2 regions of the Stenotrophomonas sp. CS3K5 genome follow, and region 1 is predicted to be linked to the other one. Evidence: riboswitches for the same ligand, from Rfam matches in the RefSeq annotation. Region 1 holds a riboswitch; the other holds the start of a gene.
The links. Region 1 has a riboswitch for thiamine pyrophosphate ahead of AC5YGJ_RS12440 (TonB-dependent siderophore receptor). Riboswitches for the same ligand answer to the same signal wherever they lie in the genome.
Positions count from the first base shown of each region.

Region 2: it holds a riboswitch for thiamine pyrophosphate, as region 1 does, so the genes downstream of both, thiC (phosphomethylpyrimidine synthase ThiC) here and AC5YGJ_RS12440 (TonB-dependent siderophore receptor) in region 1, are expected to answer to the same signal.

Region 1 covers NZ_JCAKRX010000007.1:158,796-173,966, forward strand. The annotation lists gene AC5YGJ_RS12420 (ATP-binding protein) at 1-2,895, opposite strand, end outside; gene AC5YGJ_RS12425 (response regulator) at 2,971-3,609, shown strand; gene AC5YGJ_RS12430 (glycine zipper 2TM domain-containing protein) at 3,798-4,190, shown strand; gene AC5YGJ_RS12435 (phosphotransferase enzyme family protein) at 4,318-5,442, shown strand; TPP riboswitch at 5,555-5,650, shown strand; gene AC5YGJ_RS12440 (TonB-dependent siderophore receptor) at 5,721-7,910, shown strand; gene pnuC (nicotinamide riboside transporter PnuC) at 7,907-8,488, shown strand; gene AC5YGJ_RS12450 (energy transducer TonB) at 8,595-9,008, opposite strand; gene AC5YGJ_RS12455 (Dyp-type peroxidase) at 9,107-10,081, opposite strand; gene AC5YGJ_RS12460 (hypothetical protein) at 10,196-10,519, opposite strand; gene AC5YGJ_RS12465 (OmpO family porin) at 10,682-11,257, opposite strand; gene AC5YGJ_RS12470 (YobI family P-loop NTPase) at 11,702-15,171, opposite strand, start outside.
Region 2 covers NZ_JCAKRX010000008.1:111,975-127,145, reverse strand. The annotation lists gene ggt (gamma-glutamyltransferase) at 1-1,070, shown strand, start outside; gene AC5YGJ_RS13405 (BCCT family transporter) at 1,716-3,293, opposite strand; TPP riboswitch at 3,547-3,647, shown strand; gene thiC (phosphomethylpyrimidine synthase ThiC) at 3,730-5,574, shown strand; gene AC5YGJ_RS13395 (ion channel) at 5,670-6,341, shown strand; gene AC5YGJ_RS13390 (winged helix-turn-helix domain-containing protein) at 6,601-8,916, shown strand; gene AC5YGJ_RS13385 (helix-turn-helix transcriptional regulator) at 9,032-9,931, shown strand; gene AC5YGJ_RS13380 (TonB-dependent receptor) at 9,981-12,830, shown strand; gene AC5YGJ_RS13375 (HDOD domain-containing protein) at 12,976-14,097, opposite strand; gene ppa (inorganic diphosphatase) at 14,249-14,785, opposite strand; gene AC5YGJ_RS13365 (hypothetical protein) at 14,969-15,171, shown strand, end outside.

The sequences.
Region 1 (15,171 bases):
GGCCATCATTGCCTGGTTGGTAGGGTGGTCCTCGATCACCAGTACCCGTGCCTGGCGCAGCGCGGCCGGCAGCAGCGCGGCCTGGTCCTGCTCGGCCACCAGCGCGGCGGCATCCTCGCTGCCGGCTTCCACCAGCGATACCCGCACTTCAGCGCGCGTGCCTTCACCCAGGGCGCTTTGCAGGGTCAGTTCGCCCTCCATCATCTGCACCAGGCGCTGGCAGATACTCAGGCCCAGGCCGGTACCCCCATGGTCGCGCTGGATATAGACACCGACCTGGGTGAACGGCTCGAACAGGTGCTGCAGCTGCTCCGGTGCAATGCCCATGCCGGTATCGGTCACGCTCAGGCACAGCGGTTGCACGCCTTCGTCCGAGGTCGGCCCCAGCACATCCAGCTGCAGGCGTACTTCGCCCTGCGTGGTGAACTTGATGGCGTTGCTGAGCAGGTTGAACACGATCTGGCGCAACCGCACACCGTCCACTTCGTGCGCCGCCGCCAGCTGCGGATCGATCTGCACCTGCAGCGCCAGGCCACGTGCACTGGCCTGCGCGGAAAGCAACCGGCACACGCTCTCCAGCAGCGGCCGCAGCGGTTGCGGCACCGGCTCCAGGCGCAGCGCTCCGGCTTCCAGCCGTGAGTAGTCGAGAATGTCGTCGAGGATCTGCCGCAGCATCTGCGCAGAATCATCGATCACCCCCAGGATGCGCTGCTGTTCGGCATCCAATGGCGAATGCGCCAGCACCTCCAGCATGCCCAGCACGCCACTCATGGGCGTGCGGATCTCGTGGCTCATGGTGGCCAGGAAGCGCGATTTGGTCTCGGCGGCCTGCTCGGCCTCGGCCTTGGCCGCCGCCAGCGCATCGGCCTGCAGGCGTGCCTCGCTCACGTCCACCCAGTATCCGCTCCAGGTCACCGCGCCTTCCTCTGTGGCATAGGGATGGGCGTGGCTGCGCACCCAGCGCGGTGGATCGTCGTCGCCGCACAGGCGGAACTCGAGCGTCAGCGGCGCGAACTGGCGCGCGGCCTGCTCGATCGCACGCACGATGTCGTCGCGGTCGTCCTCCTCGATACAGGCCAGCAACGCCCGCGCGTCCTGCTCGGCTTGCTGCCGGGAGATGCCGAACAGCGCCTGCAGATCGCCTGCGATGAACGGGAACGACAGAATGCCATCGGCACTTCGGCGCGCCTGGTAGACGACCGCCGGCAGGTTGTCGGTGACCTCGGCCAGGCGTTGTTCCAGCTGGCGCCGCCCGGCCACCTCGCGGCGCAGGCGCCAGTAGCCGATCCCATGCACCAGCAACGCGGTCAGCAGCACCAGCAGCACGGGTATGCCCCAGCTCAACAGTTGGCTCCAGTCGACGCCGCTGCGGTATTCCACGGCCAGCCAGGTGCTGCGCAGTGCCTCCCGGCTGCCGGGGGTCATCTGCAGCAGCAGGCGGTCGAAGGTGGTGGCCAGCGCCGCATGGCGGCGTTCGACCGCCAGCACCAGCTGGTCATTGAACCCTGCGGGCGCGGCCACCTGTAGCCGCCCCGGGAAGCGATCACGCAGCAGGTGGTCCACCAGCGCCAGGTTGCCGATATAGGCGTCGGCCTCGCCATCGAGCAGGCGCTGCAGGGCCTGTTCGGCACTGCGCGCGGCGATGATCCGGGCCTGCGGCGCCTGCTGCAGCACATAGCCGCGCACGCGCTCCGGGTCAGACAGCAGCACCCGCTTGCCCTGCAGATCGGCCAGGCCCAGCACGACCCCGCCATCGCTGCGGGTCACGATCACGTTCGGCACGCTGATGAAGGGTTGGCTGAACACCCACTCCGGCCCCAGGTAGCGCGAGTCCGAAGGGATGCCCATCACCGCCTGCAGCTCGCCACGACGAGCCTTTTCACGCACTTCGTACCAGTCGTGGCTGCTTTCGGTCTTCAGGTTGGCCCCGGCCTGCATCAACCGCCGCAGGTACTCGCCCGCCAGGCCACTGGGCTGGCCATCCTCGCCGGTGAACGACAGCGGCGCCGCGTTCGGCGCGAAGCCGATCTTCAGCGGTTGCTGCAGCACCCGCTTCTCGGCCTGGCTCAATGCCAGCTGGGCCGACGCCGACCACTTCGGCGGCATCAACCAGCGCTGTTCCAGTGCATCGCGCTGGGCCTGGCTGGTCGCGGCCAGGGCCAGATCCAGTGCTTCGGCCAGGGGTTGCTTGCTGTTGGGCACCCCGAAATGCAGCCGCTCGGGGGGCAGATCGCTGGGTCGCAGCAGCACCACGCCGTGCAGGCGCTGGCTGGCGATCAACTCGGTAGCGACAAAAGCATTGCCGATATAGACATCGGCTTTGTCGTCTCTGACCATCTGCAAGGCCGTCAGCGTGTTGATTGCGACAAGCTGGCGGGCACGAGGGAAGCGTGCCCGCACCTGCGGGGCGGTCAGGAAATCCTGCTCGATCACCACCCGCAGCCCGTCCAGGTCCGGCGTCTCGGAGGCACGCAGGTCACCGGGGCGGCCGACCACCGCCAGCGGCGCTTCGCCGTAGGCGGCGGTATAGACCATGCAACGGGTGCGGTCGGCGCTGAGGCCGACATTCATCACCACGTCGATCTCGCCACGGCAGGCCGCATCCAGCACGGAAGGCCAGTCCGGATAGCGTCGGCTTTCAACCTTCACGCCAAGCTGACCGGCGAGCACCGCCAGGTACTCCGGCCCCAGGCCGACCTGCTGGCCCTCGCGCAGGGATTCGAAGGGCGGCCAACCGCTGTCATAATGCCCCACGACGAGGGTCGGATGCGCCGCCAGGTACTGGCGCTGCACCGGGCTCAGTGGCAGCAGACCAGACGCCCCCTGTGCCAACGCACCGGGCACCACCAGCATGGCCAGCAGCAGGAGCAGCCCACGAACAGCCCACCTACCCATCTGCGTCGATCTCCCAGAATCCTGCCAGGATCCGCGAAGGTCGCGGTCCGGCGTGCACGACGGCCATACTAGAGCATGAGCTTGCGCATCATCATCGCAGACGACCACCCGGTGGTCCGTATCGGTACCCGCGCCGTCATCGAGTCGAGCGGGGTCGGCCGCGTGGTCGGCGAGGCTGACAGCGCGCAGGCGCTGATGGCCATGCTGGGCAGCCAACCTTGCGACCTGCTGGTCACCGACTACTCCATGCCGGGCAGCCCGCAGGCCGATGGCTTTGCCATGATCGGAATGATCCGTCGCCGTCATCCGGATCTGCCGGTGCTCATGCTCAGCGTCTCCAGCAATCTGGCGATCCTGCGCATGGTGCTCGACAGCGGCGTACTCGGCCTGGTCGACAAGAGCTCGTCGATGGACGAACTGCCGCAGGCCATCCAGGCCGTCTACCGCGGGCAGACCTACATCAGCCGCAGCCTGCGCGAGCGGGTTGAGACCGCCGGCAGCTGGCGCATGCGCGAAGGCGATGGCAAGCCGCTGTCACCACGCGAGGTGGAAGTGCTGCGGCTGCTGGGCACCGGCATGACCGTCAAGGAAATCTCGTTGCAGCTGCACAAAAGCGTGAGCACCATCAGCCGTCAGAAGGGCGATGCCATGTTGAAGCTGGGGCTGAAGGGGGATGCCGAGTTGTTCGACTACCTGCGCGACGGAAAAATCTGAACACCGGCCATCGGGCGCAGGAACTTTCAGGCCGCCTTCATGGCGCCTGACGCTAGATGAATGCGCACGCCGCTCGGTCGGCCAGGCAATGTTCCGGCAATGTGGGAACGTCAGCGTGGTCTCCACGGCAGCCGGGGCGCCCCGCCCTCCCTGCCCCGCGTGGCATGCACCTCACAGGAGAACCGAACATGCTCAGTACTTCCGCACTCAGCTTCCGTGGTCTGGCGATGGCCCTGGCATTGATTGCCGGCGTGGCCGTGGTCAGCGATGCCAGCGCGATGTCGAGGAAGGACAAGCGCACCCTGGTCGGTGCCGTGGTCGGTGGCGTGGCCGGCAACCTGCTGTCCAATGGCGACCCGGCCGCAACCGTCGGCGGTGCCGTGGCCGGCGGCGCGATCGGCAACCTGACCACTTCTGACCGCCACGACCGGCGTTACTACGACAACCGCTACGACCGCCGCTACGACCGTGGCTATTACCGTAGCGGCTACTACGACCGGGGTGACGACCGTCGCTGGCAGCGCGAGCGCTACTACGACAACCGCTACTATCACGACCGGGGCCGTCACCGCGGCTGGTAAGCACGCCCTGCGCTACGGCGGCTGATCGCCTGACGACGGGCGGGTCCATGACCCGCCCGTTTGCGTTGCCGGCGGGCATCGCGTTGAATGCGCAGCCTTGGATGTGACTTCCCCCATGGGCTGCGGCATGACTTCTTCTTCCCACCGCGTGCAGGGCCTCAACAACGACGAGGTTGCCGCCGACTGGCCACCGATCAACGCCGCTGACATCGCATGGCTGAGCGCCCGTTACCCGCAGCTGGGCGAACGCAGCGTGCCGCGCTGGCACAGCCCACGCCCACTGTCGGCCGCCGCCATCGTTGACGGACCGCTTGGCCCGGTGTTCATCAAGCGCCACCACCACAGCGTGCGCAGCGCGTCCTGCCTGGAAGAAGAGCACCGCTTCATCGCCCATCTCGCCGCCGGTGGCGTGCCGGTGGTGCAGGTGCTGGCCTCGGCCGATGGCCAGACGGCCGTCGAGCACGGTCAATGGACGTATGAACTGCACGCCGTGGGTGTCGGCGAGGACCTGTACCGCGATGCGGTGTCGTGGTCGCTGCTGACCGACGTCGCACAGGCCCGTGAAGCCGGTCGCGCGCTCGCGCAGCTGCACCGCGCTGCGGCCAGCTACTACGCACCCCAGCGCAGCACCCATCTGCTGGTCGCACGTGACGATCTGATCCGCGCCGACGATCCGATCGCAGCGATCAAGGCCGACCTGCCTGCACGCCCGGGGCTGGCCCGCTATCTCGCGCGCATCCCGTGGGAAGCGCAGCTGCGCCGCGATGTATTGCCCTGGCATGCGGGCCTGGCCGAACGCCTGCGCGACGAACCCGCGTTGTGGGCGCACAACGACTGGCATGTCTCCAACCTGCTGTGGCGCGACGGCCAGGTCAGCACCGTGCTGGATTTCGGCCTGGCCTCACCCACCAGCGCACTGTTCGACCTTGCCACCGCCATCGAGCGCAACGCCGTGGCGTGGCTGGAACTGGAACGCGGCAGGGAGGCGGTGCGCATCGATATCGCACTGGCATTGCTCGAGGGCTATCGGCAGGTGCTGCCGCTGTCGGCCATGCGCGTGCAGCTGCTGGCTGACCTGCTGCCGATGGTCCATTTCGACTTCGCACTGTCCGAAGTGGAGTATTTCGAAGGCGTCACCGGCTCCACCGCGAATGCCGACGTGGCCTGGCAGCCCTTCATGCTGGGGCATCCGGCGTGGTTCCACAGCGCGCCTGGGCAGGCACTGCTGGAGGCGCTGCACGCCGCCGCGTGACCCGGTTGACGGACCGCCGGGGACGCATCATTGGGGTCAGAGCCCTTCCCTGCGGAAAGGGATCCGACCCCGGGCGGCGCTCGCAAATCCATACCATTTGTAGTGAAATGGTCATCTGAAGCGGGGGTGCCTGGATCTGCCAGGCTGAGAGAGTCCCTTGGAACCTGATCCGGTTTGCACCGGCGTAGGGAGCTTTGAGCCGCAGCCACACCCCCGTTCCGGGCCGGTGCACCTGCGCGCCGTCGCTTCGTCTCCCTTGTTGTCCGAAGACGAATCGAATGAACCGCTGCCTGCGCCCCACCCTGCTCGCCCTCGCCCTCTGTGCCGCGCTGCCGCTGCATGCCAGCCAGGCCGATGCCTCCCCCGGTGCGGCTGCCACCGGCGCCGAACGCTCGCCGACCGAACTGGCGGCGGTGCGCGTGCAGGCCGGCAAGCCGAAAACCGATACCTCGCGTGTCAACGCCTTCGGGGGCGGCAGCTGGAAAGACACGCCGGCCTCGGTGAACGTGCTCGAACGCGATTACCTCGACCGTCGCCAGGTGCGCACGCTGTCCGAGCTGGCCAGCAACGATGCCTCGCTGGGCGATGCGTATGCGCCGGTGGGCTACTACCAGAACATCGCCATCCGCGGCTTCGCGCTGGACGCGGCCACCGGCTACCGCTTCAACGGCCTGTCCATCGCCGGCGAGCAGCGCCTGGCACTGGAGAACGTGCAGTCGGTGGAGATCCTCAAGGGCGAAGCCGGGCTTGCTGCCGGTGTGATGGCGCCGGGCGGCATCATCAACTACATCGGCAAGCGTCCGGCCGAAGTGCGCACCGCCACGCTCGGCACCGATTCGGAAGGCTCGCGCTACGTCGCCGTCGATGTCGGCCACTGGATCACCCAGCGCTTCGGCCTGCGCCTGAACGCCGCCTGGGATTCCAGCAACTCCTATGTCGAGCACGCCGATGGCCGCCGCAACTTCTACTCGCTGGCCGCCGACTGGCTGATCGGCGAACGCGGCAAGCTGGAAGTGGATGCCAACTACCAGACCAGTTCGCAGCGCTCGGTCTCGGGCTACCAGCTGCTGGGCGCACGCGAACTGCCGCGTGGCGTCGACCGCGAGCACCTGCTGGGCTACCAGCCGTGGCAGCGGCCGGTGGATATCGCCAGCACCAACATCACCGCCCTGCACACCTACGATTTCAATGACGCCTGGCAGTCGCGCGTCTCGGTTGGCCACAGCCGCTCGGTGATCGATGACAACGTCGCCTTCGCCTACGGCTGCTACTACGCCGTGCAATGCGCCGATGGCAGCGTGCCAGGCAACTACTTCGCACCCAACGGCGACTACGACATCTACGACTACCGCAGCCCGGACGACACCCGACGCAACCAGCAGGCGCGCGCCGAACTGCGCGGCCGCTTCGACACCGGCAGTGTCGGCCACCAGCTGACTATTGGCGCCGACTACTTCCGCCGCACCGTGGACAAGCGCCCCAGCGTCAACGAGTACGTCGGTACCAGCAACATCCACGAAGCGCCGGTGCCGGTGTTTGAACCGTCGCCGAAGATGCCGGGCCCCTCCGCACGGCGCCTGGACAGCCGCCAGACCGCCTTCTTCGCGCTGGACCGGATGAGCCTCGGCGATGACTGGCAGTGGCTGGCCGGCGGCCGCTTCGTGCGCCTGGACGAGCGTGCGTATGACAAGCGCGGAAACCCGCAGCGCCACAGCCGCCTGTCGCGCTTCCTGCCGCAGACCGCGCTGGTGTGGAAGGCCACTGACCAGCTCAACGCCTACGCCAGCTACGTGCGCGGCATTTCGCTGGGCCAGGAAGCGCCGTTCTGGACCAGCAACGCCGATACCTTCCTGCCGTCGGTGCAGTCGCGGCAGCTGGAAGTGGGCGTGAAGTACGTGCCGGTCGAAGCACTGACCCTGGGGGCGGCGCTGTTCCGCATTTCGCAGCCCTACCAGTACGCCCAGCCCGACAACAGCGACGTCGGCTACACCTTCGTCGAGCAAGGCACCCAGACCCACACCGGCCTGGAGCTGACCGCCAATGGCCAGCTGACCGACGCACTGCAGATCGTGGCCAGTGCCAGCGTGCTGCAGGCGCGTGCACGCGATACCGACACACCGGCCTATGAAGGCCATCAGCTGGTGAATGTGCCGAAGGTGCGCGCCAGCGTGCATGTGGCCTACGCGCTGCCGTTCGCGCAGGGCCTGGATGTCACCGGCGGCTGGCGCTACGCCGGTGCCAACGTCGCGCGTGCCGATGGCGGCGTGCGCGCACCGGACTATTCGGTGTTCGATGCCGGCCTGCGCTTCCAGCATCACCTGCACGAACGCGCGGTGACCTGGAACCTGTCAGTGGACAACGTGTTCAACCGCTTCTACTGGCGCGATACCGGCAGCAGCGGCGGTGACTACTACCTGTTCCCCGGCGCACCGCGGCAGGCGCGCCTGTCGGTGACCTTCGCGCTGTGAGCGGCGCCGCGCTCGAGTGGACCGCCGCGCTGTGCAGCGTGCTGGGCGTCTGGCTGATGGCCCGGCGCCGGCTGTCGGCGTGGCCGGTCGGCCTGCTGTCGGTGACGCTGTACGGGCTGGTGTTCGCCGAAGCCAAGCTGTACTCGGACACGCTGTTGCAGGTGATTTTCGGCGGCTTCCTGGTCTATGGCTGGATCAACTGGCGCCAGCATGCGGCCGACGAAGGCAGCATCCGCATCGTGCCACTGGCGCGCGGCAAACTGCTGCGCGACCTGGCCATCGGCGTGAGTGGCGGCCTGGCGCTGGGGGCGGTCATGCACAGCTTCACCGACGCCGCGCTGCCCTGGCTGGACGCCCTGCTGACCGGGCTGAGCCTGGTCGGGCAGTGGTGGCAGGCGCGCCGGCACGCCGCCTGCTGGTGGGTGTGGATCGCGGTGGACGTGGTGTATGTGGGTGCCTATCTGTTCAAGTCACTGCACGTGACCGCCGCGCTGTACGTGTTCTTCCTTGGCCTGGCCGTGTTCGGCCTGCGCGCGTGGCAGGCGGCGGCACGCGCACCGCAGGCAGCAACCCGGTAGATCCACGCCGTGCGTGGATGGGGTTTACCGGTAGTTGCCAACCTTGGTTGGCGTGCGTGCCGACCAAGGTCGGCATCTACCCAGCACATCCACGCGTGGCGTGGATCTACCGGGTAAGCACCAAGCCCAGGCGCAGCGGCTGGCGCATGTCCGCCGGTGGCGCCGGCAACGGGCTGGCCTGCAGCGTCGCGCGCAGATCGGCATCCACCTGGGCATCACCCAGGCTGTCGAATGCCAGCTTCGAAATGCGCCCATCGGCGGTGATCCACAGGCTTACCGGCAGCGGTGCCGGCATGTCCGGGTGCGCCTGCAGCCACGCCAGCACACGCTGCGCCTGCGGGTCCTGTTCCTGCTGCAGGCGCTGCTGCAGCTGCCCACCTACGGCAGCGGCATAGGCCATCCAGTGCGCAGGTGCCTCCTGCGCGGACACGCTGCCGCTGCCCAGTGCCAGCGCACCGAACAAAGCAGCCAGCGGCCGCCACCAGCGGCGTGCGCCGTTCCTGTGTCCTGCTGCAGCCATCGCCGGCCTCCTCCACTCGCATCCAGCGCGTCATGGTCGGCGCGGTAGATGACAGGCAGATGGCGGCAAGCTCGACGCTACGGCGACAAACAGGGCGATCACTCGCCCAGGTCGGCCAGCACCTTGCGCGCCGGCGCGAAGAAGGTTCCGCCGGTCACGGCAGTGGAGAAGTCGAGGATGCGGTCGTGCAGCGGTGCCGGATGGCCGATGAACATCCGCTCCAGCATCGTCTCGATCACCCACAGGCGGCGCGTATAGCCGATGAAGTAGGTGCCGTACTCACCGCGGCCCGGATTGGCGAACGGCATGTTGTCGCGCAGGATCTCGTGCTCGCCGTCGGCGTCTTCGATGGTGCACAGCGTCTTGTGCGACTTCTGCGCATCGGCCGGCGCGTCGTCCAGCTCGATGTTGTCGTGCTTGGTGCGGCCGATGATCGCTTCCTGTGCCTCGGTCTTCTGTGCGCGCCAGGCATCGAGGTTGTGCAGGTACTTCTGCACCACCACGTAGCTGCCGCCGGCATGGTCCGGATCCTCATCGCCGACGATCGTCGCCTCCGGCAGCGACAGCCCTTCCGGATTGGCGGTGCCATCGACGAAGTCGAGCAGGTCACGGCCATCGAAGTAGCGGAAACCGGCCACGTCATCCACCGCCTCCACCGCATCGCCGAAGGCCATCAGCAGGTTGCGCTCGAACGCCACGACCAGGTCCATGGTGCGCGCCCGGATGTGGTACAGCAGGTCGCCCGGGGTGGACACCGCGGTGTGGGTGGCGCCCTTGATCTCCCGGAACGGGTGCAGTTCGCGCGGCGGCGTGGTGCCCACCAGCGGCTGCCACACGCGATGACCAATGGCCACGTTGCAGGTGAAGGTGCGCTCGATCTCGCGGATGGCGGTGTTCTTGATCAGGTCATCGGTGCTGGCCAGCACCTCGCGCGCCTTCGCGATCGAGGCATCGTCATCCTTCACCTTCAGCACCAGGAACGCGGCCGAGTGGGTCAGCGGCGCAGTGATCTGCTGCGGCTCGTTGTCGAGCGTGTGGTTGAGGGCGGTGATCGGTGCGGGCTGGGAGTTCACGGCAGTTCCTGCTGGCTTGAGGCGGGCGCATCGCGTGGCGATGTGCGGGCGATCATAGCCGAACCACCTGCGCGCGGCCGGAGCGGTTCTCGTTCCGCTGCCAGCAGCGCCGCACTACGCCCGGGTCAACTGGAACTGCTGCGGGCCTGTCCAGGCGATGCGCAGGTACGCGCCTTCCAGCAGGTCGCGTTCGCGCAGCCAGGCGAACACCTCGGCCGGGCACCACTCGCGTCCCGCCGAGAAGGCCACACCCAGATCACGCAACGCGACGAACATGCGGGCCTTGGCAGCATCGTCTGCGACACAGGCATGCAGGATCGGCGGCACGCCCTGAAAACCAAGCGCACCCAGCGCCGGCTGCGCGGTGGCATCCACGAGCACCACCTGCACGGTGTTGCCATCGGCCTGCTGCACGTAAGCGCAAAGGGAGGTCTGCATGCGGAATCCGCTGTCCGGTGGGCTCACGGTATGCCCGCGCATGACCGATGCCTCAGGGGTCCCGGAGAAAGTGAAGCCCGGCGCAAGGCCGGGCTTCGGTTGGCGTATGGGAGAGAGAGAGAGTCACACGCCAGCACAACACGCACTAACGACAGGCGTTTGTTACCAGGTGAAGCGCGGGCCCACGAACCACTCGCGGTCGCCGGCCTTGGCCAGCTTCACTTCGCCACTCAGGCCCCAGTTCTGGTTGAACTTGGCGGTGGCGCCGACACGGCCGTAGAACTCGCCGTCCGGGTTGATGCCGTGCTTCTTGCTGAAATCTTCGTAGCCGGCCAGCACATAGCCTTCCACGTACGGGTTGAACGCGGTGCGCACGCCCACTTCAGTGGAGTAGCCGTTGAAGTCCAAGCCACGCTTTTCGTCGTACTTCTGGTACGCAACACGGGCCACCAGGTCGGTGTTGGGTGCGATGCCGTAGTTGTAGCCGACACCCAGGCGCCACTGGTCGACGTCATTCTTGAACTTGTCGGTCTCCTGGGCGCTGTAGTCGCCGAAGACGTGGAAGTTCGGGTGCACCGCCACCGAACCCTTCACCTTCCAGCCGTCGGCGTCGCCGCCCTTGGCATCGGTGTTCACGTAGCCGCCTTCAACGTAGTTGTACGACAGGCCGTCGGTTGCCGATGCAGCGAACGGCAGAGCAGCCAGAAGACCCAGGGCGAGCAGCGAATTCTTGTTCATCGGGACACACCTTTAATTATTTTGGTTTCGCCGACCGCCTCCCGGGAGGGGGAGAGAGAGGAGGCGGTCGACAGGTGTGAATTATCCGTTAGGGGGTCTAATCGACCCTGAATATTGAACTGACTGGTATATAAATAAGGCTGGCGTTCAGGGAACTCTGTGCGGCGTAGTAGCCATGCCCCCATAGTTCGTGTCGATTGCACAAACTATGGGAGCAATCACCTACACAGACTATGGGGACAAATGCGAGCCTGGATCAGGGTCCGCGAACACTGGTCCCCGGCTCGCCACACTGGGCGAGGCTGACTAGCGACGTCTAACAGTCCCGTACCCAGCGTACGAGATCGCCGATCGGATGGGTCGAGTGCCCTGACCTTCTGGGCCTCAAGGTGAGGCAAAGACCGGTTCTAAAAGGGGCTACCTTGGCGTCCGCGAGATCCAGATCTACGCGTACCTCTTGATCGCTCGAATGCCCTTCCTCTTCTTCTTGTTATCGTCGTAGAACTGGCTGAGGACCCCCATGTCCTTCAGGACGCCAAGGACCGGTCGAACAAACGGATCGTCGGGAAGTAGTGGCCTACCGGCGCCGCTCGCTGCAAGCTCACTGTAGACACCTTGCAGGCTATGGAGAATTGGTAGCAGCCTCTCAAGCTCAATCGTGGCCAGGTGCGGCCCCAGAAGTTCGAAGACCACCGCCGGAGAGACTCTCGGTACGCGCGCATATCGTTCGATGGCATTCAGAGGAATGCTCAAACCAGCCTCGATTGCCCCCTTCAGCAGTTGCTGAATTCCCGCATCGTTTGCAGAGGGTGCATAGGCCTCGATCTGCTCTACAACCTTACTCTTCAGCTTTTTGCGAACCTGAGCGCTTTGCAGAAAATCAGCCAGATCGTTCCCGATGACCTTGGGCGACATGAACTCCCCAAAGCCTCGCGAACGTTGGATGTAATGTGCTCGGGTTGCCCAGTCCATACCCTCCAAGGCGAGGTAGGCCTCCTTTGTGTCTTCGATCAGCTTCGCCCTCAGGGCAAGCCCGAACAGCCCACCACTCTCAACCACGAGATCGCTTACCGGCAGTGGTGCCTCCAGGCCCAGCATGGTCGCCAGTTCCACGCGCCGCTCCGCAGTAAGGACGTCATTCGCGGCCAGTATCACCTTGGCAACTCTCTGCCTGTCCTCAAGTTCCACCTCCTCAACCCCAGCAATTGATGAGGTCTTCAGCAGAGTGACGGCCAAGGACGCGTCGATAGCCTCAAACTCATCCAAGTATGCAATCAGGTTGAACAGCGATACCTTGAATCTCATGTTCTGCGCCAGTAGCGGCCAAAGGTGCGAGGTCACATCACCGAGATCTTCAATGATGCAGTCAGGAGAAGCACGTGAGATGAGGACACCGATTGTCTCTAGGTCCGCGTCTGCGGACTCTGCCACTTGCGACAAGATCTGCAGATAGTTGGAGCTGACATCGATGCTGAAGTCCGAAGGCGAGATTGCATCGAGGTACTGACGCAGATGGCCGATCATGTGATCGTAGGCAAAATCGCTCATTGAACGAATGGCGTCTAGGGCAACAGACCCACCATCCATGATGGAGGCCATGTTCTCACGCGTGATCTCATAGAGGCCCCGAGTAAGCAGGTTGCTCCGCAGCGCTGGCGCCAGGCTGCCTAGATGAGATGCGCTGAGTTCGCAGCGCAGGAAAATAGAGCCTATTCCCTTCGCGGAGCGGTCATCCAGCTCCTCGCTAGCAAGCGAAGGGATAGCCGCATAGTTCGCCCTAAAGTAAGCGATGAACGCAGCATCAAGTGAGTATCTAAACCTACCGCTCATGCTCTCCAGTGCTACGCCAATAAGCTGCAACCGGGCGCTTTCCTCGACGTCAACCTCACTGGAGAGGTAGATCAGAATCCCATCATAGATGGGAGTTAGAAGCCTGATAACTGCATCCTTCTTGGAACTTCCAGCCAGTATCGCCTGGAGATAGCGCCGTTGGTCGCCCCCCATCTTCGTGAGCGAAGCTATCTGAAGTGAGAGGATGTCTGTGTGCCCCGGGTTGCGTTCTCCGGCGTTCAGCAGACGCTCCAAGACGCTGACGTTGTAGAGGCCCGCCTCTCCAAAGTCCGCCACGGCGCACTCACCGATAACCTCATCTGCCTCATCTGGCTCGAGATGGAAGTGCTCATCCATCGTGTTGCGCTGTACATGATGAATAAGGAAGTTCATCGCTGCGGCGCCAACACGATCGCCAGGAAAGACGGAGGTGTAAAGGTTGAAGTTTCGATTGATATACCCGGCGCGGACAAGATGATAGGCCAAGCCAGTCTTCAACACTTTCTGTGCCAGGGCATCCAATGACATCGAGTGATCCGAATGCGGGGCAACCCAATCCTCTCGACTAAGGAGCTGGGACATGTCCGCCGCACGGAGTTCGACTAGATCTGAATGGATCTGAGTACGCCGCGCGACCTCAGCATCAGCGTCCAGTTGACTCCATTGCTCTGGTTTCCAGCGATCACCGAGCAATCGCACAATGTCACTCTTCTTCAGCGACAGTATCTGAGTGCGGTTGTAGTGATCGGTTCTGACGCTAAACGTGATGACACTCTCCATAGAGGCGTCCTGAAAACTCTGCCAGAAGTCAACGCCCTTGTACGCCGCAATTGAGTACGAGACTCCCGAGAGCTCGAATGGCCCCTCGGTGACGTGATGGGAGGCAGCGCGCATCAGCATCTGACCGATGCCTAGCAATGCCTCACCCAGTTCTTCGCTTCGCGCCTGCAGCCCGTTTGCCAATGACTCCCGTCGGTGAGTGGCTGATAGCTCCTTTTCCAAGCGATCAATGTTGAAGGCCACGATCTTGCGACCATGGTTGTAGAGAAGGTCAAGCTTGCTCTCGCCAAGACGAATGGCTTCGAAATCGCTTAGATGTGTGCTCTTGTACAACATCAGAGCGAACAGCTCAGTCTCCGATAGCTTCAGGCGGCTAGCCGGCCTCAGGATCTGATGCCGGAAGACCAGAAACTCGTTGCGCACATTCTTTAGTAGACGCATTTCGGGTACGTGCCTGCTGGCAAGGTCAATCAACCTCGGTTCAATGCTGTGCTCGATCTCCTTCAGCAAACGCGTCGTGAGATCTCGCGCATTCTGATGCGTGATGAAGGGGACAACCGGAATCACTAGGTCAAAGAACTTAGTCCGGTTGGCTCGAACTGTCTCGGCGAGTGCGGTGTCATCAGCTGCCAGTAGATCACTCTCAAGGCGCCGACCCTGCTGCTGCAGGCCAAGTTGATCGAAGATACTGTCCTTGATCGCATAGATGAACTTGATCTCACTTTCGATCTGTGGCGAAACGTTCAGAAGAGTGTTAAGAGATCTGAGCGTTTCAAATATGTGCGCATCATTGAATCTGTCGATATCCTCGAACACAACAATGTTCCGCTTGGACACCTCAAAGAAATAGACGATTTCATCCAGGTACTGGTCGAAGTACGATACCGACCGATCATCCAACGTGACCGTCGCCGCCCCCGCAGAGAGCTCCTTGATCCGAAGCCGGCCGTGGAAAAGCTTCCTCAGAGTCAGCGCTGTACCCATGAAGATCGGGGCCAGCACCAAGTAGATGCCATTGCCCATTACCGTCCCGAAAGGAAGAACCTTAGCGATCTGATCCGCCCAGCCGATTAGTAGGAATGCTACAACCGCGATCAGTGCAAAGATCAATGCGATCAGCAGCTCTCGGGACCAGTTGAAGCGCTCGATACGCTGGAAGCGGGAGCCCGGCGTGTTTCTTGGCTCTTCACGGTAGAGGAGCTGCTTGACGATCTCCTGCTGGATCCGATTGGTCGGCGTTATCGCCTGTGGGGGTAGCGTCCCTTGATCTGCAACAGTCTCGAACGGAGCTAACGTTGAGAGAG
Region 2 (15,171 bases), on a different contig from region 1:
CGAACCTGGCCAGCACTCTGCAGAAGATCGCCGACGGCGGCCGCGATGCCTTCTACAAGGGCGACATCGCACACACCATCGGCGACTATTTCAAGGCCAATGGTGGCTATCTGAGCTACCAGGACATGGCCGACCACCACGGAGAGTGGGTGGAGCCGGTCAGCAGCAACTACCGTGGCTACGATGTGTGGGAACTGCCGCCCAACAGCCAGGGCATCGCCGCGCTGCAGATCCTCAATGTGCTGGAAGGCTACGATTTCTCGAAGATCCCATTCGGCTCACCCGAGCATGTGCACCTGTTCGTGGAAGCGAAGAAGCTGGCCTTCGCTGACCGTGCGCGCTTCTACGCCGACATGGCGTTCCAGCCGGCGCCGGTGCAGAAGCTGATTTCCAAGGAGTACGCGGCGCAGCGTCGCGCGCTGATCTCGATGGACAAGGCCTTGAAGGAAGTGCAGCCGGGCACGCCGAAGCAGCTGGAGGAGGGCGACACCATCTACATGACCGTGGCCGACGCCGACGGCATGATGGTCTCGCTGATCCAGTCCAACTACCGCGGCATGGGCAGCGGCATGGCACCGCCGGGACTGGGCTTCATCCTGCAGGACCGTGGCGAGATGTTCGTGCTGCAGAAGAACCATCCCAACGGCTACGCGCCGGGCAAGCGCCCGTTCCAGACCATCATCCCGGCGTTCATCACCAAGGGCGGCAAGCCGTACGCCAGCTTCGGCGTGATGGGCGGCGCGATGCAGCCGCAGGGTCATGCGCAGATCGTGATGAACCTGGTGGATTTCGGCATGAACCTGCAGGAAGCCGGCGATGCACCGCGCATCCAGCATGAAGGTTCCACCGAGCCGACCGGGCAGGCCACGGCGATGACCGATGGTGGCGAGGTGAATCTGGAGACCGGCTTCCCCTACGAGACGGTGCGTGCGCTGATGCGCAAGGGGCATCGCATTGTGTTCGCCGACGGCCCGTATGGTGGGTATCAGGCGATCATGCGTGATCCCGAGACCGGGGTGTACTACGGTGCTTCGGAGAGCCGCAAGGATGGGCAGGCGGCGGGCTACTGAGGTTTCCCGGCCACCGGGCTGAGCCCCCTCTGCGGTGGGGGTTCGTAGAAGCGGCATCGCGAGATTGGGCCGAGCGGGTGGGCTGGTCGGGGGACGCCGTGAATCCGTCCCTGGAGGCTTGGCAGCCGCTTGCTCGTGTGCGCTGTCCTGCGCACACGGCAAGACCGGGGTTGGGCATCCGGCCCAACCCGCCCGAGGCATGCCTCGGGCCCATGCGGCTGACACCCCCGCCCAGCCCACCCGCCCAGCCCACCCGCCCAGCCCACCCGCCCAGCCCACCCGCCCGGCCTCTGGCAGTTTCCTGCGGCCGCCACCGCAGGAAGAGAGAGAAGAAGATCAAAAGCAAAGGCAACAGCAACAGCCGCGCGCTGTGGGATCCGACCCCTTCGTGTTTTCCGATACACCTCATCCACGCATGGCGTGGATGGACCCACCGTCACCGGGAATCTGTCGGGGGTGGGGCGGTGTGGGTTGGCAGGACCGTTGGCGCCATGGATGGCGCCATCGAGCCCCCATGGACGGGTTTACGGCGTGTCCTGCCAACCCACACCGCCCCGCCCAACCAGCAGAAACCCAGAGCCGCTTTGGCTCCTGCACTTGCACTTGCCTGAAAAAAGCGGTGCAGCCGCAGGCTGCAAAACTCCCTCAATCCTGATCCTGCGCGCGAGCGGCCTCCGCCTGGGTTTCTTCCTGCGCCGCCATCTCGCGTGCGATCCACGCATCGATCATGTGCCGCTGACGCTGTGCCTGGCGTCGCTCGCGCGTGTACTCCTGGTCCAGCACCCGGTACAGCGACACCATCACCAGCACCATCAGCAGCGCAAACGGCAACGCCGCGATCGTGATCATGCCCTGCAGCGCGTCCAGGCCACCGGCCAGCAACAGCGCCGCTGCAATCAGGGCCACCGCGATGCCCCAGGCCAGCTTGCGTTTCAGCGGCGGATCGCCGGCCTCGTCGGTGGACATGCTGGCCAGCACCAGTACCGCCGAATCAGCCGAGGTCACGAAGAAGATCATCAGCAGCACCAGCGCGATGCACGACAGCAGCAGGGGCAGCGGCATGCTGTCGAACAAGGTGAACAGCACCGTCTCGTAGCCATTGCCCAGTGCCTGCACCAGGTCGGCATGGCCGAAGATCTGTGCCCACAGCGCGGTGCCGCCGAACACTGCGAACCAGAAGAAGCCCAGCAGCGTCGGCGCCAGCACCACCCCGATCACGAACTCGCGCACGCTGCGGCCGCGCGAGATGCGCGCGATGAACGAGCCCACGAACGGTGCCCAGGAAATCCACCAGGCCCAGTAGAAGATCGTCCAGTCGGCCACCCAGGTGCTGCCCGAGAACGGCGACATGCGCAGGCTCATCGTCACCAGCTGGTTGAGGTAGGACCCCAGCGTGGTGGTGAACGTATCGAAGATGAAGCCGGTCGGCCCCAGCACCAGCAGGGTCGCCGCCAGCAGCGCCGCCAATGCCAGGTTGAAGTTGGACAGCCATTTCACCCCGCGCTCCACGCCGCTGGCGGTGGAGGCCATGTACAGCATGAACGCGATGGCGATGATGGTCATCTGCACTGCCACGGTAGCCTGCACGCCGAACACCCGCTCGATGCCGGCGGCGATCTGGATGGTGCCGAAGCCCAGCGTGGTGGCGACACCGATCGCAGTGGCGACCACCGCGGCGATGTTGACCACGCGACCGATCCAGCCGCGATGGTGGCGGCCGATGATCGGCTGCAGCATGTCACTGACCAGGCCGCGCCCGTTGCGGTTGAACTGGAACCACGCCATCGCCAGGCCGATCAGCGCGTAGATCGCCCAGGGGTGCAGACCCCAATGGAAGAACGCGTAGCGCATCGATGCCCGCGCCGCATCCAGGCTTTGCGGAGCGATGCCTTCGGGCGGCTTGCTGAAATGCGAGATCGGTTCGGCCGCACCCCAGAACACCAGGCCGATGCCCATGCCGGCCGCGAACAGCATCGACATCCAGCTGGCGCGCGAGAATTCGGGTTCGGCGTCTTCGCCGCCGATGCGCAGGTTGCCGAAGCGGCCGAAGGCCAGGTACATCAGGAACACCAGTGCCAGGAACACCACCAGCAGGTACAGCCAGCCGACACTGCGGATGACCTCGGCCAGCATGGATTGCACAACGGTATTGAAGGGGCCGGGCGCGATGCCGGCCAGCAGCACCAGCAGCAGTACCAGTGCGATGGAAACGCGAAACACCATGAAGGAGCTTCTCCGATCAAGGGGATTGAGGGGAGCGAGCAGAGCTTGCAGCGAAGGGCCGGCGGCATGCAGCACGAGCCGGGCAGGGGCCGCGAAGGCGGCGGGGATACATCGGTCGCGGCGACGCGATGAGCGTGCACGTTACTGAACGCGACGTCATGGTTCTGTTAAAGAACAGGAATTGGGGTCAGATCCGCTTTCGGCAGGAAAGCGGATCTGACCCCGGAGCCGGGCGGTCTATGCTCTAATGCGCACCAAGAAGCGGGGGTACCGGGCCTTGTGGCCACGGTTGAGACAGTCCCTTGGAACCTGATCCGGCTCATACCGGCGTAGGGAAGCTTTGCAGTGCAGCCGTGCCCGGACTCCGCCCAAGGACCGCCCGCGCGCGGGCGCAGTGCGCCGCCGCTTCGTCCCTGACCTTCCTGGACGATGCCCGATGAACGCACAGCTCTCCGCCCTGCAGCAACAGGCCCAGCAACTCTCCGAATCGGTGACCCGGCCCATCCCCGGTTCGCGCAAGATCCACGTGCCCGGCTCGCGCCCGGACCTGAAGGTGCCGATGCGCGAGATTGCGTTGACCCGCACGCCGACGCTGTTCGGCGGCGAAGAGAATGCACCGGTCACCGTCTACGACACTTCGGGCCCGTACACCGATCCGGAGGTGCGCATCGACCTGTCGACCGGCCTGCCTGCGTTGCGCCGTGGGTGGGTGGAAGAGCGCGGTGATACCGAACAGCTCGATGGCCTGAGCTCTTCGTTCGGCCGCGACCGCGAGCATGACCCGAAGCTCGACGCGGTGCGTTTCCCCGCGCGCAGCCTGCCGCGGCGTGCGCGCGCCGGCGCCAACGTCACCCAGATGCATTACGCGCGGCGCGGCATCATCACGCCGGAAATGGAGTTCGTCGCCATCCGCGAGAACCAGCGTCTGGACGCGATCCGTGATGCCGGCCTGCTGCAGCAGCACCCGGGCGAGGCCTTCGGTGCGTCGATCCAGAAGATCATCACCCCCGAATTCGTGCGTGAGGAGATCGCACGCGGCCGCGCGGTGCTGCCCAACAACATCAACCATCCGGAAAGCGAGCCGATGATCATCGGCCGCAACTTCCTCACCAAGATCAACGCCAACATCGGCAACAGCGCGGTGTCTTCCGGTATCGCCGAGGAAGTGGAGAAGCTGGTGTGGGCGATCCGCTGGGGCGGCGACACGGTGATGGACCTGTCCACCGGCAAGCACATCCACGAAACGCGCGAATGGATCATCCGCAACTCGCCGGTGGCGATCGGCACCGTGCCGATCTACCAGGCGCTGGAGAAGGTCGATGGCCGCGCCGAAGCGCTGACCTGGGAGATCTTCCGCGACACCCTGATCGAGCAGGCCGAGCAGGGCGTGGACTACTTCACCATCCACGCCGGCGTGCTGCTGCGCTATGTGCCGCTCACCGCCAAGCGGGTGACCGGCATCGTCAGCCGTGGCGGTTCGATCATGGCCAAGTGGTGCCTGGCGCACCACAAGGAGAACTTCCTCTACACGCACTTCGAAGAGATCTGCGAAATCATGAAGGCCTACGACGTGACCTTCTCGCTGGGCGATGGCCTGCGTCCGGGTTGTATCGCCGATGCCAACGATGCAGCGCAGTTCGGTGAACTGGAAACACTGGGCGAGCTGACGAAGATCGCCTGGAAGCATGATGTGCAGACCATGATCGAAGGCCCCGGTCACGTGCCGATGCAGCTGATCAAGGAGAACATGGACAAGCAGCTGCGCGAGTGTGGCGAGGCGCCGTTCTACACGCTTGGTCCACTGACCACCGATATCGCGCCCGGCTATGACCACATCACCAGTGCGATCGGTGCGGCGATGATCGGCTGGTTCGGCACCGCCATGCTCTGCTACGTCACGCCGAAGGAGCACCTCGGCCTGCCCAACCGCCAGGACGTGCGCGACGGCATCATGGCCTACCGCATTGCCGCGCACGCGGCGGATCTGGCCAAGGGTCACCCGGGTGCACAGGTGCGCGACAACGCCCTGAGCAAGGCACGCTTCGAGTTCCGCTGGGAGGACCAGTTCCACCTCGGTCTGGATCCGGAAAAGGCCAAGGAGTTCCATGACGAGACCCTGCCCAAGGATGCGCACAAGCTGGCCCACTTCTGCTCGATGTGCGGCCCGCACTTCTGCTCGATGAAGATCACCCAGGATGTGCGCGACTACGCCGAGGCCGGCATGAAGGAAAAGTCCGCCGAGTTCCGCGCTTCGGGCGCCGAGGTCTACCGCCAGGGCTGACGCGTGGTCGGTCATGCCGGCCGCGGGCCGGCATGACCGTTCCTCACGCCGGTCACCGCTATGCTCGGCCCATCGTTGCCAGAGGAAAGGACGCCATGCCTGTTGCCGTGACCACGCGTTGGCTGGCCATTGCCCGCCGCCACCCCTCGGCCTGGCTGCTGGCGGCGCAGCTGCTGGCGGTGGTGCTGTATCCGGCGCTGGACGACACCGCCGGCGGACGCGCCGCGCTGGGCATGTTCGGAATGGCGGTGCTGGGCCTGGCGTTGTGGGTGGTGCAGCGCAGCCCGTTGGAAAGCTGGCTGGCCCTGCTGCTGGCGATCCCCGCCGTGGTGTTTTCGTTGACGGGGGCGCTGCTGGAGCGCAGCGTGCTGGTGATCACTGCACAGCTGCTGGAAAGCCTGCTGTATTTCTATACGGCAGGTGCGCTGATTGCGTACATGCTGCAGGACCACAAGGTCACCCGCGATGAACTGTTCGCTGCCGGGGCCACCTTCACCCTGTTGGCCTGGGCCTTCGCCTTTGCGTTTTCGGTCTGCCAGCAGTGGTACCCGGGCAGCTTCCACGGTGCCAGCGAGGGTCCGCAGCGCAGCTGGATGGAGTTGCTTTATCTGAGCTTCAGCTTGTTGTCTGGAGTGGGGTTGAGCGATGTCGTGCCGCTGCATCCACAGGCCCGCGCGCTGGTCATGCTGGAGCAGTTTTCAGGCGTGATGTACGTCGCTTTGGTGGTTTCGCGACTGGTCGGACTGACCATGCTGAGGCGTGCCTGAAAATGAACGCCAGATAAAAATTTCGCGCCCGGAAGGGCGCGAATGGTGCTGCAAATTATGTGAATGCGTCGGCGAGAGAGAGCCTGATGTCGACCACGCGATAGGCGAGGTAACCGGCATAGGCTAGTATTCGCGCGCTCAATTGTTTTTGCGGTATGCGCCGATGCTTTGTGCGGAGTCTGGCTTTTCGCTGTTCCCGGAACGGGGCGGTTTCAAAGGCAAACGCTGCCCGGAACCTGTCTCTACTGTGTAGCAGAAAATGAACAGCAGCGAAATCCAGCCCCCCGGATTCGATCGGATCCGGATAGGCGAGTGCATCGTCACTCTGTCCTCGCGTGAGGTGGAGGTAGTCGGCGCACGCCGGCCGCGTCGGCTCACGCCGAAGGCGCTGGGCGTACTACGCGTGCTGCTGCGGCAACCGGGCCGTGTGGTCACCCGCGATGAACTGTTCGCCGAGGTGTGGCCGGACACGCTGCCGACCAACGACGTGCTGACCCAGGCCGTTACCCAGCTGCGCAAAGCGTTCAGCCACGACGAAGACAACGGCCAGGCCTACATCGAGACCATCGCCAAGACCGGCTATCGCCTGCTGATGCCGGTGCAGGTGCTGGACGACGTGCAGACGCCGGCGCCTGCGCTGGCTGACGACGAGGCGGAGGACGCGCCGGCGGTGATCGCCGCCGCTCCCATGCCTGCAGAGGTGTCGCGCCGCCGCTGGCGCCATGTGCGTCGTCGTGTGCTGCTGGCGCTGGGCGTGGTGATGCTGATGGCGCTGGTGGTAATGACCGCGCTGCTGTTGCGGCGCACGCCGGCCAGCAGTTCGCCGGTGGATGCCGCCGTGGAGAACGGCACACGGGTGATCGGCAGCCCGCAGCGTCCGTATCGGCTGATCACCGCGACAAGTGGCTTTGAAACCTATCCCACGCTGTCGCCCGACGGCTCGCTGGTGGCCTACGAAGGCGCCAACGAAGACGGTAATGGCGGCGGTGCGATCAAGGTGCAGACCTCGGGCAATGCGCCCGCACGCCAGCTGCTGGTGCCGCCGGCCGGCGCGGTCGATCGTTTCCCGAACTGGTCGCCGGATGGGCGTGAAATCGCCTTTGCGCGGTTCTCCGCCGATGGCGGCTGCCAGGTGCTGGTAGCCAGCGCCACCGGTGGCGCACTGCGCCAGGCCACGCGCTGCGATGGCACTGAACTGCTCAGCTTCGACTGGACGCCCGATGGCCGTGGCCTGGTGTTCGGCAGCATGGTCGGGCGCTATGCGCATCGCGGCATCCGCGTGCTGGACCTCGGCAGCGGGCAGTGGCGCGCGCTGGACTACGGCGTGGACCAGGATGATTTCGACTACGCGCCACGCTATTCGCCGGACGGGCAGTGGCTGGTGTTCGTGCGCAACCCGCAGCTGGGCGATCTGTGGCGTGTGCCGGCCAATGGCGGAACACCCGAGCGCCTCACCAACGAAGCGGCCGAGCTGCGCGGGTGGGCCTGGCTGGACGATGGCCGCACCATCGTGTTTGGCCGCCGCGTCGACAGCGAAGCCCGGCTCTATTACCTGGATGTGGAGCGCCGCACGCTGCGCGATGCGGGCCTGGATGATGCGCAGTGGCCGGCCGTGTCGCGCCGTGGCGGCATGCTCGCCTTCGTTCACCGCCGCGCGCAGTTCGGCGTGTTCAAGGTGCCGATGCAGGGCAATGGCGAACCCGAACGCCTGTTCGCCTCCAGCGGCCGCGATGGCCAGCCGATGGCGGCACCGGACGGGCGCCAACTGGTGTTCACCTCCGATCGTTCCGGCAGTTTCGCCCTATGGTGGGCCGACATGCAGCGCCCCGACTCGCTGCGACCGATCGAAGGGCTGCGTCCGGAAGCGCGGCAGGCGCCGGACTGGTCGGCCGACAGCCGCCAGTTGCTGGTGGTGGGCCGCGATGAGCACGGCAGGACCGTGGTCTATGAGATTGCTCCGCGCGATGAACGCCTGCAGCCGTTGCCGGTGCCCGGCGAGCAGCCGCTGCAGGCCCTCTATGGCGCGACACCGGAGCAACTGCTGGTGGTCGAACGTGATGCCGACCAGCGCATCCGGCTGAGCCTGTACGACCGCAGCGTGCAGCCATGGCGCCGCCTGGGCAGTGTCGATGGTGTCTCGCAGGCGCGCTTCGACCGCAGCACCGGACGGGTGCTGTTCACCCGCCTGGCCGCCAGTGGTCTGTGGTCGGCCGATGCGGCGTTGTCGCCAGCCAGCGTGCAGCAGATCAGTGATGACCGGCCCAGCCGCTGGCGCTACCGGGCCTGGACGGTGGCCGGCAGCAATGCGATCGGCTATCTCGGCTCATCCACCGCCTGTGGCACCACGTTGATACGGATCCAGGCCGGTCACGAGCAACCCGAACACTGCCTGGACACGCAGCGGCTCAGCGCAGGCAACGGGCTCAGCGCCAGCGCTGACGGACGTGACCTGTTCGTGGCGATGGCGGTCAGTGACGGCGCCGACATCGGCGTGATGCGTTTACCCGAGCGTGCCCCGGCACTGTTCCCTGCGTTCTCCAAGTTGTTGTTGTTCAAGGGAAATGGGCCTTCGTAATTTCTTCGTCGCGATCTCGTCGCGAATTCGTGGCGATCTCGTCCGACTTTCCTGACGCGGACCCGCCTGATTTGGCAAAACGGAGGCCTGTGCTAGGCAAATCCGTGGTGCCCCCATGCGTCAACTCTCGCTGGCCGATCGTGGCCAAACCGTCTCCCTGGATCGCGCGCCCGACGATGCCGCGCCAACCTGCCTGGGCGTGGCCCGGCTGGGCAGCCTGCAGACCGCCGGCACCAGCTTCACTGTCTGGATGCAGGTGCGTGGCAGTTCGTGGGTCGAGGCCAAGGAGGGACGTTTCCGCCTGCGCCAGGGCGAGTGGATCGCCTTCGAGAAGGAATCACGTCCGTTGGTGCAGGCCGGTCGCAATGGGCTGTGCATCGGCCTGAACCTGAACGTCGAGGCGCTTCGGGTGCTGGCCGAGATGGCCGACTGCGGTCTGTATGCCGGTCGCGGTCGCATGAACCGCAGTGATGCCCGCGTGGCGCTGCGGCTGTGGCGCGATGCGCTGGCCAGTGGCATGCCGGCACAGGCACTGCGCCCGTTGCTGCTGCATCTGGCTGGCCTGCAGCGCGGCCTGGCCGACAACGTGCAGCGTTGCCCGGGGCGCTCGCGCAGCCGCAAGCGGCAGGTGTTCGGCCGCATGCAGCGCGCCCGCCTGTACCTGGAGGGCAACAGCCACCGCGTGGTACGCATCGGCGAACTGGCCGAGCTGACCAACTTCTCCAGCTGGTATCTCTCCAAGACGTTCCAGAGCCTGTACGAGGAAAGCCCGCAGTCGCTTTCCGCGCGGTTGCGCCTTGAGCGCGCCGCCGATCTGCTGCGTGACACCGACATGATGGTCGGCGAGGTCGCTGCCGCCAGCGGTTTCGACAACTGCTGCAGCTTCGCGCGTGCGTTCCGCGCCCGCTACGGCCAGTCCGCATCGCGCTTCAGGGAGAACGGCGGCTTGCTCCCGCCACAATCTGCAAAGTCTCTGGTTGGTTCGCGCAAATACAGCGCTGCAACGCAATCGTAACGTGCTGGGGTGTTTTAACACGCTGCTAACACGTACCTTGGAGAGATTGATGAACGTTCGTAATCCCGCAGTGCGGTTCGGCTTGCTGCCGGCCGGCATTGCGCTGGCGCTGGCGCCGGCCTTTGCTTCCGCCCAGGAAGCAAAGGGCACCACCGATCTGGACCGTATTTCGGTCACCGGCTCGCGCATCCGCGGCGCCTCGGTGGAAACCCAGCAGCCGATCCTGACGATGACCCGTGAATCCCTGGAAAAGCAGGGCTTCTCGAGCGTCGCCGACGTGCTGAACAACCTGACCTCGGCCGGCTCCCCGGCCATCTCGCGCTCGGAATCGCTGGCTTCGGGCGAGAACGTGGGCGGCTACTACGTCGACATCCGCAACCTGGGCGCCGAGCGCACCCTGGTGCTGATGAACGGCAAGCGCCTGGGCGCTTCGACCTCGGGCCTGCAGGACCTGAGCCAGATCCCGATGTCGGCCGTTGAGCGCATCGAGATCCTGAAGGATGGCGCCTCGTCGATCTACGGTTCCGACGCCATTGCCGGCGTGGTCAACGTGATCACCCGCAAGAACTTCGATGGCGGCGAAGCCAACGTCTACGTCGGCCAGTACGGCAAGGGCGACGGCGACACCGAAACCTATTCGATGACCCTCGGTGCCCGCGGCGAGCGCGGCAGCCTGACCCTGTCGGCCGAGTACTCCAAGCAGGACCCGGTGTGGGCCAAGGACCGCTGGTACAGCCGTGACGGCTCGCTGGGTCCGAACTCGACCTCGGCTGACTGGAGCCCGATCAGCCAGAATGGCAGCTGGTGCAACCCGAAGCTGTACGACTGCACCAAGTCGAGCGCCGTGTGGCAGACCCTGAACCCGGGTGGCAATCCGAAGAACCCGAACGACTACCACGCCATCACCGAAGACGAGTTCGCCAACTCGAACGAGCAGATGACCCTGCTCACCGGTGTGAAGCGCAAGTCGGTCTACATCAACGGCACCTACGACTTCACCGACTCGATCAGCCTGAACACCGACGTGCTCTACAACGAGCGCCAGACGTTCCAGCAGATCGCCGGCTACCCGTACCAGTCCGCGTCCAACTCGATCAAGACCCCGTTGTCGGCCGCCAGCGCCTTCAACCCGGTCGGCCAGGACCTCAGCTTCCGCCGTCGCCTGTGGGAAGTGCCGCGTACCACTGACAGCCAGCTGAAGACCCTGCGCTTCGCCCCGACCCTGACCGGCTTCTTCGAGCTGGGCGGCAAGACCTTCGATTGGGATGTCGGCGCGCTGTGGAACCGCAACGAGTCGATCAAGAGCAACCGTGGTGACATGAGCCTGATCGGTGCGCGTCAGGCCCTGGGCCCGTCGTTCATCGATGCCGGCGGCGTTGCCCGTTGCGGCACCGCGGCCAACCCGATCCTGGGCGACTGCCGCCCGTGGAACCCGCTGCTGCCGTACGGCGTTGATGGCCAGGGCTCGCTGGCGAACCAGGAGCTGCAGGACTTCCTGTTCCCGACCTTCACCACCCGTGGCGTCACCAAGACCACCAGCTTCACCGCCAACCTGTCCGGTTCCATCGTGACCCTGCCGGCCGGTGACCTGGGCTTCGCCCTGGGTGTCGAGCACCGCAAGGAAGAAGGCAGCTACGTGCCGGACGCCTTCGCACAGTCGGGCCAGTCCACCGGCCTGGGCCAGAAGCCGACCCGCGGCGAATACGATCTGAACGAGGTCTACCTCGAACTGAACGTGCCGCTGCTGGCCGACATGGCCTTCGCCAAGGAACTGACCCTGAACGTTGCCAGCCGTTACTCGGACTACAGCAACTTCGGTGGCACCACCAACAGCAAGTTCGGCCTGACCTGGCGTCCGCTGGATGAACTGCTGGTCCGCGGTACCTACGCCGAGGGCTTCCGCGCTCCGACCATCAGCGACCTGTACGGTGGCCTGAGCTCGAGCTTCGAGTCGTACATCGATCCGTGCGGCGTGAAGGCTCCGGGCAGCGTTGCGGGCAATGCCGCGTGCTCCGGCGCGGGCGTGCCGGCCAACTACGTGCAGCTGGGCCAGGCAGGCAAGGAATGTTCGACCCTGCCGTGCCAGTCGGGCGACCAGTTCATCTCCGGTGCCAACCCGAACCTGAAGCCGGAAACCTCCAAGAGCACCACCTTCGGCCTGGTGTGGAGCCCGCGTTGGGTGCAGGGCCTGGACGTCTCGCTGGATTGGTACAAGTACGAAATCAGCGACATGATCATCGCTGACAGCGTCGACCGCATCCTGCGTGACTGCTACGTGCTGGGCAACTCCGAGCGTTGCTCGAGCGTGACCCGTGCGGCTGACGGCCACGTCAGTGCGATCACCTACGGCACCGCCAACCTCGGCAAGATGGAAACCGAAGGTTACGACCTGGGTATCAAGTACCGCCTGCCGGAACTGGCCATCGGTCAGTTCAGCATCGACTGGACCACCAGCTACACCGCCAAGTACGACGAGCAGCGCCAGAACAGCGACGGCGACAACATCATGGTTGGCCGCGTCAGCGAGCCGGGCTTGTTCCGCGTGCGTTCGAACCTGGGCGTGAACTGGCAGTACGGCGATTTCGGTGTGAACTACACCGCGCGCTACTACTCCGGCATGAAGGAAAGCTGCATCTCGCTGGACGACGGCTGGTGCGATGCCCCGAACCACATGGCCAACGGCGAGACCGATCCGCTGCGTCACACCGGTTCCAACACCTTCCACGACCTGCAGGTCAGCTGGAAGGCGCCGTGGGATGCAACCGTCGCCCTGGGCGCGAACAATGTGTTCGACCACAAGGGTTCGCTGCAGTACTCGGCTCCGAACTCGGCGTTCGCCTACTACGGCGGCTTCGATGTGGGTCGCTTCCTGTACATGAAGTACACCCAGCGCTTCTGATCCATCGAAGTGCGGTAGCAACATGAGGAGGGCGGGCCGCAAGGTCCGCCCTCTTTCTTTTGCAGGAATGCGCGTGCGCGGGCCACGAAAAAGGGCGCACCCGTTGGATGCGCCCTGCGATTGTCCGTGCCGGTTGGGCCGCCGCTCAGGCGTCGCTGGGCACCAGGCCCATCAGCGCGTTGGCATGCTCGCGCCACTGTGGCAGCCGGTTCAGTACACCTGCGCGCTGCAGGTAGTCCTCATCCACCGGATCGCCGTTGACCAGCGCCAGCGCCACGTGCACCGCGCCGGTCACCCAGAAGCTGCGCGTGTTGGCGCGCTGCGGCTGCAGATGGAATGCCACCGCTTCGATGATCGGCATCGGCAGGCCCCACAGGCCCAGCAGGTAGGCGCCGGCCTCGGCGTGTCCGGGGCGGGCATCGCCGGCCAGCGAGGGTTCGCTGCGCTCGTTGCGCACGCCCGGCAGCAGCAGGCCGATGTCGGCCAGCAGCGCGGCGGTCGCGCCCAGCTCGGCGCTGGATTCGGGCAGCAACCGTGCCGCCAGCCGCGAGGCGAGCAGGGCACGCTGCTGCAGCGAATTGCGCTCGGCCGCCGACAGCGTCGGTGCCGAGAATACTTCGCTGGCCAGGACCAGGTCGCGCAGGGTGGACAGGCCCAGCCGGGTCACTGCGGTGCGCAGGTCGGCGATGGTGCGGCCCTGGCTGAAGAACGCCGAATTGGACAGCTGCAGCACCTTGGCCGCGATCGCCGGATCAGCAGCGACCAGCTTGGCCACGTCGGCGCTGTCGGCGTCGTCGTCATGTTCCAGCGCCTGGGTCAGGCTCAGGTACAGGTGCGGCGGCGAGGGCAGCTTCTCGATACGGCCGATGGCATCGCGCAGGCGCGGGCTGTCCAGCACCTCGCGCAGCTCTTCCAGGCTGGTCAGTGCTTCCAGCAGCACTTCCGGCGCCAGTGGCAGCGGCAGGAAGCGGTGGGCCACGCCGATCAGGCGTGCCGGCGGTGGCCGGTTGCCATGCTGGGCATCGATCAGCGCGATGCGGATGGTCTCCGGGCGCAAGGTCCGGATCTGGCCCAGCAGCGTGGTGGCATTGAGATCGGGCAGCTGCGGGCAGACGATTACCGCGTCCACACCCTGTGCAGCCACCACGCTCATCGCGCTGTGGCCATCGGTGGCGGTCAGCGGTTGCCAGTCTTCCCCAAGATCGGCAATGAATTCGGTCAGCTCAGCCGGCAGGCTGGCTGCATCCCCAACAAGCAGAATACGCACGACACATTCCCCTGGCTGTCTCGACGATGGATGTCGACGACGTGTGAAGTGACGCAATTTACCTAATACGGCGGCAAGAGTGATGTGCCGTCGTCATGAAACGTGACCCGCATCGCTCCGGCAGGGCCTGCCGGAGCGATCCGGTTCAGGCTCAGGCCTTGCTGTCCAGATGGCGCTGGTGCGCCTCGACCAGGATCTGCTTGGCCTCGGCGGCGCCGCCCCAACCATCAAGCTTCACCCACTTGCCCTTTTCCAGGTCCTTGTAGTGCTCGAAGAAGTGGCCGATGCGCTCCAGCCAGTGGCTGGAGACCTGGGCGATGTCTTCGACGTGGGCGTAGCCACTGAAGATCTTCGACACCGGCACCGCCAGGATCTTCTCGTCGCTGCCGGCCTCGTCGCTCATCTTCAGCACGCCGACCGGACGGCAGCGCACCACCGAACCCGGCACCAGCGGCAGCGGCAGCACCACCAGCACGTCGGCCGGGTCACCGTCGCCACACAGGGTGCTCGGCACATAGCCGTAGTTGCACGGGTAGCGCATCGGGGTGGACAGGATGCGGTCGACGAAGATTGCGCCGGTTTCCTTGTCCACTTCGTACTTCACCGGCTCCGAGTCCTTCGGGATCTCGATGATGACGTTGATTTCTTCCGGCGGGTTCTTGCCGGGCGAGACGAGTTCCAGACCCATGGTGTGCTCCAGGTGGGGATATAGACGGATAGCCCCCCATTTTATGCCTTTGCCGGGCGCCGTGCAGGGGCGGTGTTCCCACCGCCCGTCGCGGTGCTGGACCACCCGTCGGCAGGGGCTTCCCTGATGGGGATGGCGGGTGGCGCGGCGCAGGCTGATGACTCATCCCCAAGGAGTCCTGTCATGCGCTGGAAGACCTTGTGCTGTGCCGCCATCGCACTGCTTGTCCCGTTACCCGGCCTGGCACGCGGGCCACATGTGGACCTGATCGACTACCCGCAGCCGGAGGCCAACTGGGACCGGGCCTACGGTCTGGAAGCGGCCCTGGCACGCGAGTTCAACGCGATCTGCGCCGATACCTGGTGCGAGGGCGACTACAGCAACTA